2 regions of the Pseudomonas sp. MM211 genome follow, and region 2 is predicted to be linked to the other one. Evidence: predicted binding sites of a transcription regulator. Region 2 holds the regulator's gene; the other holds the start of a gene.
What was found. The regulator FliA, encoded in region 2, starts transcription of late flagellar genes. The targets are predictions, from matches to a motif close to CTAAAGTTTNNNNNNNNNNNGCCGNTAA.
Positions count from the first base shown of each region.

Region 1: a site for FliA is predicted at 6,001-6,028, ahead of flgM (flagellar biosynthesis anti-sigma factor FlgM). Genes of this name have one in related genera too.

Region 1 covers NZ_CP081942.1:2,706,244-2,714,014, reverse strand. The annotation lists gene K5Q02_RS12450 (flagellar hook protein FlgE) at 1-1,305, opposite strand, end outside; gene flgD (flagellar hook assembly protein FlgD) at 1,349-2,023, opposite strand; gene flgC (flagellar basal body rod protein FlgC) at 2,038-2,481, opposite strand; gene flgB (flagellar basal body rod protein FlgB) at 2,493-2,903, opposite strand; gene cheR (protein-glutamate O-methyltransferase CheR) at 3,192-4,019, opposite strand; gene K5Q02_RS12425 (chemotaxis protein CheV) at 4,127-5,065, opposite strand; gene flgA (flagellar basal body P-ring formation chaperone FlgA) at 5,145-5,903, shown strand; gene flgM (flagellar biosynthesis anti-sigma factor FlgM) at 6,068-6,403, shown strand; gene K5Q02_RS12410 (flagella synthesis protein FlgN) at 6,509-6,976, shown strand; gene K5Q02_RS12405 (flagellar brake protein) at 7,117-7,771, shown strand, end outside.
Region 2 covers NZ_CP081942.1:3,257,635-3,265,405, forward strand. The annotation lists gene flhB (flagellar biosynthesis protein FlhB) at 1-753, shown strand, start outside; gene sodC (superoxide dismutase family protein) at 798-1,319, opposite strand; gene flhA (flagellar biosynthesis protein FlhA) at 1,573-3,681, shown strand; gene flhF (flagellar biosynthesis protein FlhF) at 3,697-5,004, shown strand; gene fleN (flagellar synthesis regulator FleN) at 5,092-5,931, shown strand; gene fliA (RNA polymerase sigma factor FliA) at 5,928-6,671, shown strand; gene K5Q02_RS14955 (chemotaxis response regulator CheY) at 6,824-7,198, shown strand; gene K5Q02_RS14960 (protein phosphatase CheZ) at 7,218-7,771, shown strand, end outside.

The sequences.
Region 1 (7,771 bases), 550 kb from region 2:
AATGACCGGCTCGCCAGATGCCGACGACTGAACCCAGGCGGTTTTGCCGACCGGTGTAAGCCCCTGCATATTGGCGAAGTTAGCCAGCACTAGCTGCCCTTGAACTTTAGTTTGGCCATTGGTATAGCGAGCGAAAAGAACACCGGTCTCGTCAATTTCCAGGCCCGCCAACTCGCCTGTGCTGTAGCCGTCCTGCACGACCTTGGCAACCGAGAACGTGCTGTTGTACTGCGAAGAACCGCGGAAATCGAACTTCACCGCCGCACTGGCTTCAGAGCCGTTGGCGGCCCAGGTGGTGCCTTCGGCATTGGTGGGTGCCGCCGGAATCCAGCCGTTCATGCTGATGGTGCCGTCGGGGTTCAGCGACAACCCTGCGCTCAGGCCAGTCGCATCGATAGTCTGCAGTTTACCGGCAGCGTCGAAGCTCACGGCAGCCGAAAGCGGCTGAGTGTTGGTCGGATCCAGCGGGTTACGGCCGTCGACCAGAATCTTCATGTCCCAGCTATTGGCACCGGTCTTCACAAAGTACTGGGTAAAGGAGTGAGCATTGCCCTGAGCATCATAAATATTCACCGACGTCGATCGGTTGTAACTGGTCGGATCCGCCGGGTTGAAAGAGGCGTTGGCCGCAGTGGAGCCCGCAGTAGCGCCCGCTGCATTCGCGGCCGCAAGCTCTGCTGGAGTGGCTGCCGCAGTCGCAGCCGCGATCTCAGCAGGAGTCGGGTTGGGGTTACCCGGCAACAGTGAACCATTGAAGGCCGTTTGGTAGGCTCCGTCATAGGCACTCTGCCGCAGCACTGGAACGGTTTCAGTCGAGTTCAGGTTGAACGGCTGAGTAATAGTACCCGTCGCCCGCGGCGCCTGGCTGGACGTTTCCACCCTCAGGTTGCTGATGATGCCGTTCTGAAGGTTGCCGTTGGCGTCTACCCCATAACCCTGCAGGTTATGCCCGAAGTTGTTGACGATGAAGCCTTCGCGGTCGGTACCGAAGTAACCGGCACGGGTATAGCTGATATCACCGTTGTTACTGGTACGGAAGAAACCGCTGCCATTGATGGCCAGATCCAGCGAGTTCTGCGTGTAGTTGATGTTGCCTTGGCTGAACAGCTGCGATACATCGCTGAGCAGCACCCCACTACCGATGGGGTTGGATCCGCTGCTGAGCATCGACGAGGCATACAGGTCGGCGAACTCGGCACGCGACTGCTTGAAGCCAGCGGTACCGGCGTTGGCAATGTTGTTACCCGTCACGTTGAGGTCACTGGTCGCAGCGCGCAGGCCACTAAGACCGATATTGAACGACATGAAAAATCTCCTTGCCGAAAGCCCGGCAGTTACAGCCTGTTAATTACTGACCAATGACCTGCACCTGCGACAGCGGCACATTGCCAATACCCGCAAGATTGAGCATCAATTCGTTGCCACCCAGGGTGACGCTGTCGACGTTGGCCGGCAGCAAGGTGTAGAGCCCCTTGGTTTCATTGCCATAGGTCGCCTGTGCTTCGAACCTGTAAGTGCCCGGCTTCATCACATTGCCGCTGGAGTCCTTGCCGTCCCAGATGAAGCTCACGTTGCCAGCCTGCTGCTCACCCAGATTGATACGACTGACCACCGAACCGGCACTGTCATACACGTTGACGTACACGTTGCTGCTACTGGTTGGCAGCACCGCACTGGCCTTGAAGCTTTCACTGGTATCGACCACCGCCTTGTCCACCGGCACGATCACCTTGCGACCGACCAGCGAAGAAGCCTGCAGGGCCTGGGAGGACTGATAGCCGGACAAAATGGTCTCCATGCTCGAGTTGAGCTTCTCGACCCCTTCCACAGTACTGAATTGCGCCAACTGCGCGATGAACTCGCCGTTGCCCTGAGGCTCTAGTGGGTTCTGGTTATTCAGCTGCGCCACCAGCAGGTTGAGGAACTGATCCTTGCCCAGCTCCTTGTTCTGTGTGGTGGAATCCTGCTTGACCTGATACTTGTCCAGTACCGAACTGGAGCTGACGCCATCAACAGTGCTCATTTCTCACTCCCGGCTCACTGACCCAAGGTCAGAACGCGCTGCATCATCTGTTTGGCGGTATTCATCATTTCCACGTTGGTCTGGAAGGCGCGACTGGCAGAAATCATGTCCGCCATCTCCTCGACCACGTTGACGTTGGGGTAATACACATAGCCGGCTTCGTCGGCGGCCGGGTGGTTAGGCTCGTAGCGTGGCATCAGACTGCTCTGATCCTCGACGATACCAAGCACCTGAACACCAGCACCCGACTGATCCTGATCAGCGAACAGCGAGCCGTTTTCACCGCCCTGCGCCTGCTGAAACACGGTAGCGAACACCGGGTGACGCGCCCGATAGGTCTGATCGATGCTCGATGAGACCGATTCGGCGTTGGCGATGTTGCTGGAAATGGTATTCAGGCGAGTGCTCTGGGCACTCATGCCGGTTCCGGCGATGTTGAAAACGCTGGTAAGTGACATATCGGGCTCCTTTATTCACCACGCAGGGCGCTGACGAGCCCTTTGAATTTACTGTTTAGCAGCGTGAAGCTGGCCTGGAAGGCAACCGAGTTCTCGGCATAATTGGCTTGTTCGAGCTGAGCATCGACGGTGTTCTGATCGATCGAAGGCGCAGTCGGTGTTCGATAGGCCAGCGCCGCATCGCCCATTGGCACGCCTTCTGCTGCGATATGGCGGCTATTCGTGGTTTTCAGCCCCGAATTACCGCTGCCGCCACTCTTGGCTGCCTGCTGGGCCAGCACGGAGGCGAAGTCCAGATCCCTGGCCTTGTAGTTGGGGGTATCGGCGTTAGCCATATTGTTGGCCAACACCTCTGCACGCTGGGCGCGGAAGCCCAATGCCTTCTCATGAATGCCAAGTGCGCTATCGAAGCTGATGCTCATCTCAGGAACCTTTGCCGTGGCGGCGAGCCTGTTTGCGTACAAACCTCACAGCAAAGCACGTGCCAATTTATTTTTTATCTTATAAATCAGCCTGATACGCCAAAAACAAAAGAAACAAGAGATCCAAGCGGCAAAGCTTTTCCGCCGATTGGCAAGGTGGCAGCGGCAATCCGACGGAGATTTGCCGCTTTTCTGACGCGCAAGTGACAGAACACTGTCAGGCGTAATGGGAAAGGCAGAATAGAAAACGGGAGGCCAAGGCCTCCCGTTTTCTATTCGCGAGTCGGATCACTTAGCTTTGTAAATGATCCCGGGGCTGCACTGCACCATCTGGTATTTCTCCGGCAAGCCGTTGAGGGCTTCAGAAGCGCCGAGGAACAGATAGCCGCCTGGCTTGAGCATGGCGTGAATGCGCGTGAGGATGTCCTTCTTCACCTCGGCGGAGAAGTAGATGAGTACGTTGCGGCAGAACACGATGTCGAACTTGCCGAGGCTCGCATAGCTGTCCAGCAAGTTCAGCGGGCGGAACTCGACGCGGCTCTTGATCGCGGGCTTGACCACCCAGCGCCCAGGCCCTTTGGGATCGAAATAACGCTGCAGACGCTCCTGAGCGAGCCCGCGGCCCATGGCCAAGCTATCGTACTCGCCCGATTTACAGTTATTGAGCATGGTCGGTGACAGATCGGTAGCCACGATCTGCACACCAGTCTTGAGCTGGCCGATATTGCTGCGCTCGAACTCATCGATGCTCATCGACAGCGAATACGGCTCCTGCCCCGACGAACAGGCCGCCGACCAGATACGCAGCCGCTGCCCCGGATAGGCCTTGGTGAGCTCGGGCAGCACACGATTTTTGAGCACTTCGAACGGGTAGGCATCACGAAACCACAGGGTTTCATTGGTGGTCATGGCGTCGACTACCTGCTCGCGCAACCCACTGCGTGGCTGAGTCTGCATGCGCTGCACCAACTCACCCAGCGTCTTGATGCCGTTGGTCTCCATCAGCTTGTTCAGCCGACTGGAAACCAGGTACTGCTTATTGCTACCCAGTACGATGCCACAGGCTTTTTCCAGAAAGATCCGGAACTGTTCGAAATCCAAATTACCTGAAGACACTCGCGAAGCCTCGCCCATCTATGAAAGTCGAATACGGCAAGCGCGCCAATGCACGCCTACCGACTTTACCGCCAGCACCCGGCCAAAAACACCAGGCAACTCATACCTTATGCCGAGTGATCGCTCGACTTGATGCGTTCGACCACACGAGAAGCCAAATCATCCGGACGAAATTTCGCCAAGAAATCGTTGGCACCTACTTTTTTCACCATCGCTTGGTTGAATACTCCCGATAGCGAAGTATGCAGGAGAATGTGCAGCTTCTGCATGCGCGGATCCGTGCGAATCGCCGCGGTGAGCGTATAGCCATCCATCTCAGGCATCTCAATGTCGGAGATGATCATCAATAGCTCCTGCTCCGGCGACTTGCCCTCATCCACCATCGCGCGTAGGAAATCCAGTGCCTGACGCCCGTCATTCAATGCCGTTACCTCGACGCCGACCGTCTGCAGACAACGCATCACCTGTTTACGCGCGACCGAAGAGTCATCGACGATCAGCACATGCTGACTGACGGCCTTGGTCTGGGTCTCAACGTCCACCACGCCAACGGAGATAACCTCGGAGGTCGGCGCTACTTCGGCGAGAATTTTCTCTACGTCGATGATTTCGACCAGCTTGTCATCCAGACGCGTTACTGCCGTCAGATAGTGATCGCGCCCTGCCCCCTTGGGCGGCGGGTGAATTTCTTCCCAGTTCATGTTGACGATGCGCTCCACAGAGCGCACCAAGAAACCCTGCACCTTGGTGTTGTACTCGGTGATGATGACGAAGCTGCTCTGCAGATCACCACCCAAAGGCCGCTTGCCTGTCGCCATTGACAGATCAAGAATCGGAATAGTGCCGCCGCGGATGCTCGCCACACCACGAACCACCGGGCTCGACTTGGGCATGATGGTGAGTTTCGGGCATTGCAACACCTCCTTCACCTTGAAGACGTTGATCCCGTACAGCTGTGGGCCATCGAGACGAAACAGCAGCAGTTCTAGGCGATTCTGCCCAACCAGCTGAGTACGCTGGTTGACCGAATCCATCACACCGGCCATGTACGGGCTCCCATGATTCCAGTAACACATCAGATTTAGTTAGCGTAGCAGGCGGCACGCACCTTGCTTCCAACCAGGCATGAATGCACAAACGACAATTATTCGACGCTCGATAACCAAGAGCCTTCGTTGCTTGGCAGTTTTACCTGCTTTACTGGCACTCGGCTATAGCACGCTGACAACTGCCTCAGTCACTCTGCCCGATCAGCTTATCGGCGAGACTCAGCGCTTTCTTGAGCAAGCCGTTGAGGACTATTTGCAGCGCAGCAATATCCAGGCTCGCCACGAGATTCAGATCAACCGCTTGGATCCACGCCTGCGACTACCGTTATGTGATCAATCGCTGACGACGACCCTGGAAACACCAGTTGAGCCAGTAGGCAGAGTGACCATGCGCGTACGTTGCGATGGAGCAGCACCTTGGACGGTATTCGTTCCCGGCCAGGTGCGCCTCTACCGTGAGGTGGTTACCCTGGTGCGGCCAGTCAAACGCGAAGGCGTGCTAAGCGAAGCCGATATAATGCTGGCGGAGCGAGATGTAGGCTTGCTCAACCAGGGCTACATGACCGATGTTGAACAAGCGATCGGCAGAAAAGCCACCCGCGCGATGCTGCCAGACCAGGTATTGGCCCCCATACACATCCGTCAGGCAGAGGTAATCCGGCGCGGCGACCAGGTGGTGATCAGCGCACGCAGCGGCGGCATCAATGTGCGCATGCCCGGCGAGGCGCTTTCAGACGGAGCCGTGGGTAAGCAGATCAGTGTGCGCAACCAGCGCTCGCAGCGGGTGGTTCGCGCCCGAGTGTTAGGCCCGGGGCAGGTTGAAGTCTCCATGTAGGCATGACTTGCATTTATTTCTACAGGCATTGTCGAACGGATTGGCTGACTGGAGAATGAGGGTGTTTTAGACTGTGCAAGCGACGCAATTTTTTTGCCTAAAGTTTTCCTGGGCATAGCCGACAAACTAGGCAAGCGTCCAAACTCTGTCAGAGGTTTTGCATCATGGTCATCGATTTCAACCGACTCAACAGCACCACGCCAGCCAGCACAACACGTGCCGGTAGCGCCCAGGGCGGCAAGAACGAAGCCATCGACAACAAGGCCGGTGGTAACGAAGCCGCCGCCCAGAAAGCGGCTGTCAGCGCCAAGAGCGGTGAATCCGTTCAGCTGAGCAGTGAAGCACAGCAATTACAGAAAACCGTCGACAAGCTGCGCGACCAGCCTGCCGTCGATACCGACCGGGTAGCCAAGCTCAAGCAAGCCATTACTGACGGCACTTACCAGGTCGATAGCCAGCGCGTCGCGAGCAAACTGCTCAATTTCGAGTCCCAGCGCTAGTCTTCGGGCTTGTACTGGGGTGTTGGACGCCTAGAAACCGTTCGCCGTTTTGCTGGCTTGTTGGCCGGCAGACCTTGAACAGTTTCTTCCCCAGAGAGCCCGCTTATGAACGCTACGCCCCTGCTCGACCTATTCAATGAAAGTATCGGCCACGCCGAGCAATTGCTTGAGCTGATCGAAGCCGAATTCCAGGCCCTGAGCGAGCATGATTTGCCGCGCCTGCAGCAGATACTGGCAGACAAGCAGCCCTTGCTGGCCAGCCTTGATCAGCATGGCAAGCATCGCACCCAGATACTCCTCGGCTTCAACCTGAGCGCTGATCGCGCCGGCTTGCTGGCGCTCGCCGAGCGTTCGGATCAGGGTGATGCTCTAGTGACCGCTAGCGATAAACTGAGTAGCCTGCTGGAGAGCTGCCAGAGCGCCAACCTGCGCAATGGCCGGATCATCCGATCAAGCCAGAAATCAACGGAAAACATGCTCGGCATTTTGCGCGGCAACGAAACGCCTTCGCTCTATGACAGCAGCGGTGGCACCGCTAAAATCGGCAGCAAGCGCCCACTCAGCCAGGCCTGACATAACAACAAGATGCGCAATGATGCCGAAACGGCATTATCATTGACGCAGCAGTACCATGCCCCGGAGATCACTGGTTCGTGTCCAACCCCTTCGCCCAGGACGATGGCCCGCAACCTCCGAAAGTGCTCAAAGCACCGATGGAAATTGTTGCCAACCTACGCCTTCTGCAACACCACCATGACCCCCTGATCATCATGTTCAAGGAGCGCAATCAGCGCTTCCAAAGCTTTGTGATAGAGGTAGACCGCGATCAGAATCTGCTAATTCTCGACGAGATGATCCCCAGTGATGGCGAGCGCTACCTGCAGAACGGCGAAGCTTTCCGCGTCGAATCTCTGCATGACGGGGTACTGATCGCCTGGGATTGCCCAGCCGGCATGCAGGTAAGTGAGTATCAGGGAGAGCGCTGCTACAGCGGCGAAATTCCCCAGATGGTGCTTTATCATCAGCGTCGCAACGCGTTCAGAGCAGCGCTCAAGCAGTCAGACCAGGTCAAGGTGGAACTCGACGGAGCCAAGCTGCGTACTCCACTGGAAGGACTGATGCTCGATATTTCCGCTTCGGGCTGCAAGGTTCGCCTCCCCGGCAACGCCAGCGAAAAGCTGCAGCCGGGCCAAGTCTATGAAGGCTTCTGCGCCCAGCTTCCGATAGGCAGACTGGAAGCCTCCGTAGAGCTGCGTCATGCTCGTTATGACGAGAAGCTTGATCTCACCTTCGTCGGCCTGCATTTCGCCAACTTAAGCGGGCTGCAACAGCGACTGGTGGAGCGCTTCGTCTATCAGTTACAACGCG
Region 2 (7,771 bases):
ATGAACCCGCTGGCTGGGCTCAAACGCATGTTCTCGATGAAGGCGCTGATCGAGCTGCTCAAGGCGTTGGCCAAGTTCATTCTGATTCTGGTGGTGGCGCTGGTGGTGCTGTCGATGGATCGCGATGACCTCCTGGCGATAGCCAATGAGCCGATCGAGTCGGCCATCATGCATTCCGCCGAAGTGGTGGGCTGGAGTGCGCTGTGGATGTCACTGGGGTTGATCCTGATCGCGGCTGTCGATGTGCCTTTCCAGCTCTGGGACAATAACCAGAAGCTGAAGATGACCAAGCAGGAAGTCAGGGACGAATACAAGGACAGCGAGGGCAAGCCTGAGGTCAAGCAGCGTATTCGTCAGTTGCAGCATGAGATGACCCAGCGCCGCATGATGCAGGCCGTGCCCCAGGCCGATGTGGTGATCACCAACCCGACCCACTTCGCCGTGGCCTTGAAATACGACCCAGAGAAGGGCCAAGCGCCCATGCTGCTGGCCAAGGGCAGCGATTTCACCGCGTTGAAGATCCGCGAGATCGCTCAGGAGCACAAAGTGATGCTGCTCGAGTCCCCAGCGCTGGCGCGTTCGATCTATCACACCACCGATCTCGATCAGGAAATTCCCGCGGGGCTCTATCTGGCGGTTGCCCAGGTGCTGGCTTACGTTTACCAGATACGCCAGTACCAGGCAGGCAAGGGCAAACGCCCTGTTGAGCTCAAGGATCTGCCCATCCCGCCGGATCTACGGCGCGACGAGTAGCCGCGCACATCACGAGTTGCGGCCCGCGATGTGCGCCTGCGGTATTACTTGATGACGCCACAGGCCACGCGGGCACCACCGCCGCCCAATGGTTTCGGGTGGTCAGCATGGTTATCACCCCCTGCATGAACCATCAGGGCCAGATTCTTCAGCTCATCCACGCTCTTGATGCGCGGCGCCAGTACCGGCTGGCTGGCTTTGCCGTCTGCGGTAACCAGCAGGGCGGGGAGATCGCCGAGGTGGCCATCACCCCATGGCAAACCGTGTTTGCCGGTGTTCTGCGGATCCCAGTGGCCACCAGCGGCTTCAGCTGCCGAGGGCTGGCCGTCCTTCGGTGCCGCATCGCAGCTGGGCTTGCTGTGCACATGGAAGCCGTGCACGCCTGGCTCCAGGTCGTGCAGATCTGGGGTGAAAACCACGCCGTAAGGGCTTTGGCTGATCACCACCTTGCCTACCGGGCTGTTGACGCCTTTGGCGTCCACGGCGTTCAGGTCGACCGTGAGGTCGGCGGCTTGCAGGCTAGCGGCGCAGCAACTGGCCAGTGCGGCCATCATCCAGCGTTTCATACATGACTCCTCGAGGATGGAAAATCCGTGGGCAAAAGCATCACCCACAGGTTGGGACTGGAGTTTCCCGGCGTGGTTCGTGTTTTCGTCCTGCTCCGTAGCGGCTCATACCCGTTCAAGAAGCTTTGCAAGTCAGTGATTACGGGCTTTTCGGAGAGTTGGAAAGGTTCTTGCAAACATCCGCAGCAAAGACGCTCAGGCGTCAAAAGATTGAATCAGCTGGGGTAACCACGTGGCAGTAGATCGCGCACAAATGATTGGCGACGTTCGCAGCAACCTTTCCGGGTTGCGCAACGGCAATCTCGGCATCCCGCTGTTGCTGCTGGTCATGCTCGCCATGGTCATGCTGCCGATCCCGCCGTTCCTGCTCGACGTGCTGTTCACCTTCAGTATCGCCTTGTCGATCGTCGTCCTGCTGGTGGCGATCTACGCGCTGCGGCCGCTGGACTTCGCGGTGTTCCCGACCATTCTGCTGGCCGCGACCTTGCTGCGCCTGGCCCTCAACGTCGCCTCCACGCGGGTGGTATTGCTGCACGGTCAGGATGGCCACGACGCTGCCGGTAAGGTGATTCAGGCCTTCGGTGAGGTGGTGATCGGCGGCAACTACGTGGTCGGTATCGTGGTGTTCGCGATCCTCATGATCATCAACTTCGTGGTGGTCACCAAGGGTGCCGGGCGTATCTCCGAAGTGAGCGCTCGTTTCACCCTGGACGCCATGCCCGGCAAACAGATGGCCATTGACGCCGACCTCAACGCCGGCCTCATCGACCAGGTCGAAGCCAAGAAGCGCCGTACCGAAGTCGCTCAGGAAGCCGACTTCTACGGCTCCATGGACGGTGCCAGTAAATTCGTTCGCGGTGACGCCGTCGCCGGCCTGCTGATTCTGTTCATCAACCTGATCGGTGGCATGGCCATCGGTATGCTGCAGCACGGCCTGAGCTTCGGCGACGCCGGCCGCATCTACACCTTGCTGACCATCGGTGACGGTCTGGTGGCACAGATTCCGTCGCTGCTGCTGTCGACCGCCGCTGCGATCATGGTGACCCGGGTATCCAGCTCCGAAGACATGGGCGCCCAGGTCAATCGTCAGATGTTCGCCTCGCCCCGCGCGCTGGCTGTTGCCGCTGCCATCATGATCGCCATGGGCCTGGTGCCCGGTATGCCGCACACCTCCTTCATCAGCTTGGGCTTGGTCGCTGCTGGCGCCGCTTACTGGATCGCCAACAAACAGCGCAAGGTCAAGGAAGTCGAGATCCAGGAGGTTCAACGTCAGCAGGAGCTGCTGCCCGCCCAGCGTGCTCAGGAGGTCAAGGAGCTCGGCTGGGATGACGTGATGCCGGTGGACATGGTCGGCCTGGAAGTCGGCTACCGGCTGATTCCGCTGGTCGACCGCAACCAGGGCGGGCAACTGCTGGCACGGATCAAGGGCGTGCGCAAGAAGCTCTCACAGGAGATGGGCTTCCTAATGCCGTCCGTGCACATTCGCGACAACTTGGATCTGCAACCCAATGCCTATCGCCTGACCCTGATGGGTGTCAGCGTCGCCGAGGCCGAGGTGTATCCGGATCGCGAGCTGGCGATCAACCCGGGTCAGGTGTTCGGCACCCTCAATGGCGTCGCCGCCAAAGATCCGGCGTTCGGCCTGGAGGCAGTCTGGATCGATCCCGGTCAGCGTGACCAGGCACAGTCCCTCGGTTACACCGTGGTGGACGCCAGTACCGTGGTCGCTACCCACCTCAATCAGATTCTGCACAAGCATGCCCATGAGCTGCTGGGCCATGAAGAAGTCCAGCAATTGATGCAATTGTTGGCGAAAAGCTCGCCAAAACTGGCAGAAGAGCTGGTTCCTGGCCTGATCTCGCTGTCGACTCTGCTCAAGGTACTGCAGGCACTGTTGCAGGAGCAGGTGCCGGTTCGCGACATCCGTACCATTGCCGAAGCCATCGCCAACGTCGCGCCACGGAGTCAAGATCCCGCCGCCATGGTTGCCGCAGTGCGCGTCTCGTTGGCTCGCGCAATCGTGCAAAACATCGTGGGACTAGAGCCGGAGCTGCCTGTGATCACCCTTGAGCCAAGGTTGGAACAGATATTGCTAAATAGTCTTCAGAAGGCCGGTCAAGGCTCCGAGGATGGCATCCTCCTGGAGCCTGGCATGGCCGAGAAGCTGCAACGTTCCCTGGTGGAAGCAGCGCAGCGTCAGGAGATGCTTGGCAAGCCGGTGATTCTGCTGGCGGCCGGGCCGGTTCGGGGAATGCTCTCGCGTTTCGCCCGGTTGGCCGTCCCGAGCATGCATGTTCTGGCGTACCAGGAAATTCCGGACAACAAGCAGGTCACCATCGTTGCGACGGTGGGGCAGAACTAATCGAGGGTACGGGCCATGCAGGTCAAACGCTTTTTTGCCGCCGATATGCGCCAAGCCATGAAGCTGGTTCGTGATGAGCTGGGCGCTGATGCGACCATCATCGGTAACCGCCGTGTGGCAGGTGGCGTGGAATTGACGGCCGCGCTCGATTATCAGGTTCAGCCCGCTCCGGCGCGGCAACCGAATCCGGCCCTGGAGGCTGAACTGCGCAAGACGCAGTCGCGTATCGCTTCCGCCCAGGCTGAATTGACCACCCGTGCCCAGCTTGACGCTGGCAAGGATCGGCAGATGTTCGCCGAAGCGCCGGGCAGTGCGCCGGCCGATAGCCTGAGCGCGGTGCTCGAACGTCAGCAGAAGAAGCCGGCAGCGGCTTCGGTAGACCAGTCTGCTCTGGAATCCATGCGTTCCGAATTGCATGGCTTGCGTGAGCTGATCGAAATGCAGATGGGCTCCATGGCTTGGGGCCAGTTGCAAGCGCGTCGCCCTCAGCAGGCCACCCTGTGGCGCCGTCTGCAGCGCATGGGTTTGCCTGCTGATCTGGCACGTACGCTGCTTGATCGTGTCGCCTCGCTCACTGATCAGCGTCAAGCCTGGCGCATGGTGTTGGCGCACCTGGCACACTCGATTCAGACACCCAAGCAGGAGCCGATGGAAGAGGGCGGAGTGATCGCTCTGGTTGGCCCGGCCGGCATGGGCAAGACCACCACCCTGGCCAAGCTTGCAGCGCGCTATGTACTCAAGTACGGCGCTGCGAATATCGCCCTGGTGAGCATGGACAGCTACCGCATCGGTGCTCAGGAGCAGCTCAAGACCCTGGGCCGTATCCTTGGCGTTTCCGTGACTCACGTTGATCCAGGTCAGTCATTGACTCAGGCGCTGGCACCGTTGGTGCGCAAACGTGTGGTTCTCATCGATACTGCCGGCCTGCCAGCCAACGATCCAGCACTGCGCATGCAGTTGGAGGCCCTGGCAAGTCGTGGCGTCAACGCCCGCAATTATTTGGTACTGGCTGCAACCAGCCAGGCGCAAGTGCTCAAGGCGGCGTATCACAGCTACAAGCGTTGTGGGCTGGCCGGCTGCATTCTGAGTAAACTGGATGAAGCAACCAGCATGGGAGAGGTATTGGGTCTGGCTATTAGCCACCGTCTACCGGTAGCCTATCTGGCAGACGGCCCGCGAATTCCGGACGATGTACATGTTCCGCGTAGCCATCAGTTGGTCAGTCGTGCTGTAGGCCTGCAGGCTCCGGATGAGCCGAGTGAGGATACGATGGCCGATATGTTTGCCGGGTTGTATCAAGATCCGACACGACGCGCGGGATGATCATGCAGGTGTGGCGAAGCGTTGGCCGTGGTCATTCCGGCAGCGCACAATGGCCATGTGGCTCTAAAGCGAAGTTAGACAAGGTGTATAGATAACATGGGTATGCATCCCGTACAGGTGATCGCGGTGACCGGCGGCAAGGGCGGCGTTGGCAAGACCAATGTGTCGGTGAATTTGTCGTTGGCGCTGGCGGATCTCGGTCGGCGCGTCATGCTCATGGATGCTGACCTGGGGCTGGCCAACGTCGATGTATTGCTCGGCCTGACGGCCAAACGCACCCTGGCTGACGTCATCGACGGTCAGTGCGAACTGCGCGATGTTGTCCTGCAGGGACCAGGCGGTATTCGTGTCGTGCCGGCAGCCTCCGGTACTCAGAGCATGGTGCAGCTCACGCCTATGCAGCATGCCGGCCTGATTCAGGCTTTCAGCGATATCAGCGACAACCTCGATGTGTTGATCGTGGATACCGCTGCAGGCATCGGCGACTCGGTTGTGAGTTTCGTGCGCGCTGCCCAGGAAGTGCTGGTGGTGGTGTGCGACGAGCCGACCTCGATCACTGATGCTTACGCGCTGATCAAGCTCCTCAACCGTGACCACGGCATGAATCGTTTTCGGGTGCTCGCCAATATGGCGCACAGCCCACAGGAAGGCCGTAATCTGTTTGCTAAGCTGACCAAGGTGACCGACCGTTTTCTGGATGTCGCGCTGCAGTACGTGGGCGCGGTTCCTTACGACGAATCGGTACGCAAGGCCGTACAGAAACAGCGTGCGGTGTATGAGGCGTTCCCTCGCTCGAAGTGCGCGCTGGCGTTCAAGGCGATTGCCCAGAAGGTTGATGCGTGGCCGTTGCCGGCCAATCCGCGAGGCCACCTGGAATTTTTCGTTGAGCGCCTGGTGCAACAACCGACTGCAGACACGGCTGTATGACGACAGCCTCTGGACTCCGTATGTACAGCAAGGCACACGCACAAGATTCACAGCATCAGTTGATTGAACGTTACGCGCCACTGGTCAAGCGTATCGCTTACCACCTGCTGGCGCGTCTGCCTGCCAATGTGCAGGTGGATGACCTTATCCAGGCCGGCATGATTGGCCTGCTTGAGGCATCACGTAAATATGACGCCGGTAAGGGCGCTAGTTTCGAGACGTTCGCGGGTATTCGTATCCGTGGTTCGATGCTCGACGAGGTGCGCAAAGGTGACTGGGCGCCGCGCTCGGTGCATCGCAACAGCCGGATGGTCAGCGATGCGATCCGAAAAATTGAAGCGAGAACAGGAAGAGACGCTAAAGATCAGGAGGTTGCTGCCGAACTCCAATTGAGTCTCGAAGATTACTACGGCATTCTTGGCGACACTTTGGGCAGCCGCCTGTTCAGTTTCGACGATCTGTTGCAGGAAGGCGAAAGCGGCGGGCTGCAGGAAGACACGAGTTCCTTGCTGCAAGGGCCTTCGCATGAGCTGGAAGACAATCGTTTCCAGGCCGCGCTGGTCGACGCTATCAGCAATCTGCCGGAGCGTGAGCGGCTGGTGTTATCGCTGTATTACGATGAGGAGTTGAATCTCAAGGAAATCGGCGAGGTACTGGGGGTTAGTGAGTCGCGGGTCAGCCAATTACACAGTCAGTGTGCCGCGCGCCTACGCGCACGGTTAGTGGAATGGCGCGCATAAGGAATTAGCAGGGCGCTGGAAAACACAGTGAACGCAGCAAAGCCGGGCGCAATAGTTTTGCGGCGTTCCGCCAGGCCGGTTTCACGATTTATAAGCGCTTCAGAATGCTGATGGCGTTTTAGGACTGTACGGAGGTCGACTTGGACAAGAACATGAAAATCCTCATCGTCGATGATTTTTCGACGATGCGCCGGATCATCAAGAACCTTTTGCGTGATTTGGGCTTTACCAATACGGCGGAAGCCGACGATGGCGTCACCGCATTGCCGATGCTGCAAAGCGGTAGTTTTGACTTTCTCGTGACCGACTGGAACATGCCTGGCATGAGTGGGATCGATCTGCTGCGCGCAGTGCGTGCAGACGAACGTTTGAAGCAAATGCCAGTGCTGATGGTTACGGCAGAGGCCAAACGTGATCAGATCATCGAGGCCGCCCAGGCCGGTGTGAATGGCTATGTGGTCAAGCCATTCACCGCCCAGGTGCTCAAGGAAAAGATCGAAAAAATCTTCGAGCGGGTCAACGGCTGATGTCTGCCGCGAGGTTGTTATGGAACACGAAGATTCTCAAGAGGCCGACCTCGAGTCGACTCTGAAAAGCAATGCCCGCCAACTGGTAAACAGCCTCGAAAAAGGCAACTTTGGCGAAGCGGTACAGCTGATCAATGAACTGAACAAGGCGCGCGACCGTGGTCTTTACCACGAAGTCGGCAAGCTCACGCGTGAGCTGCACAACGCCATCGTCAATTTTCAGCTCGACCCCCGAGTGCCACACGCCAATGAAGTCTCACAGATATCCGACGCTACGGAGCGGCTCAATTACGTTGTGACCATGACCGAGCGAGCGGCCAATCGCACGATGGATCTGGTCGAGCAGAGTGCGCCGTTGGTCAATGACTTGAGCAGCGAAGCCGATGCCCTGAGCGAGGATTGGGGACGTTTCATGCGCCGCGAAATGGGCGCTGAGGCTTTCCGTGAGTTGGCCAAACGCATCGAGCTGTTTTTGGCGCGCAGCCAGCGCGACAGCAGCAAACTGTCGGGGCACCTCAATGACATTTTGCTGGCACAGGACTATCAGGATCTGACCGGGCAGGTGATCAAACG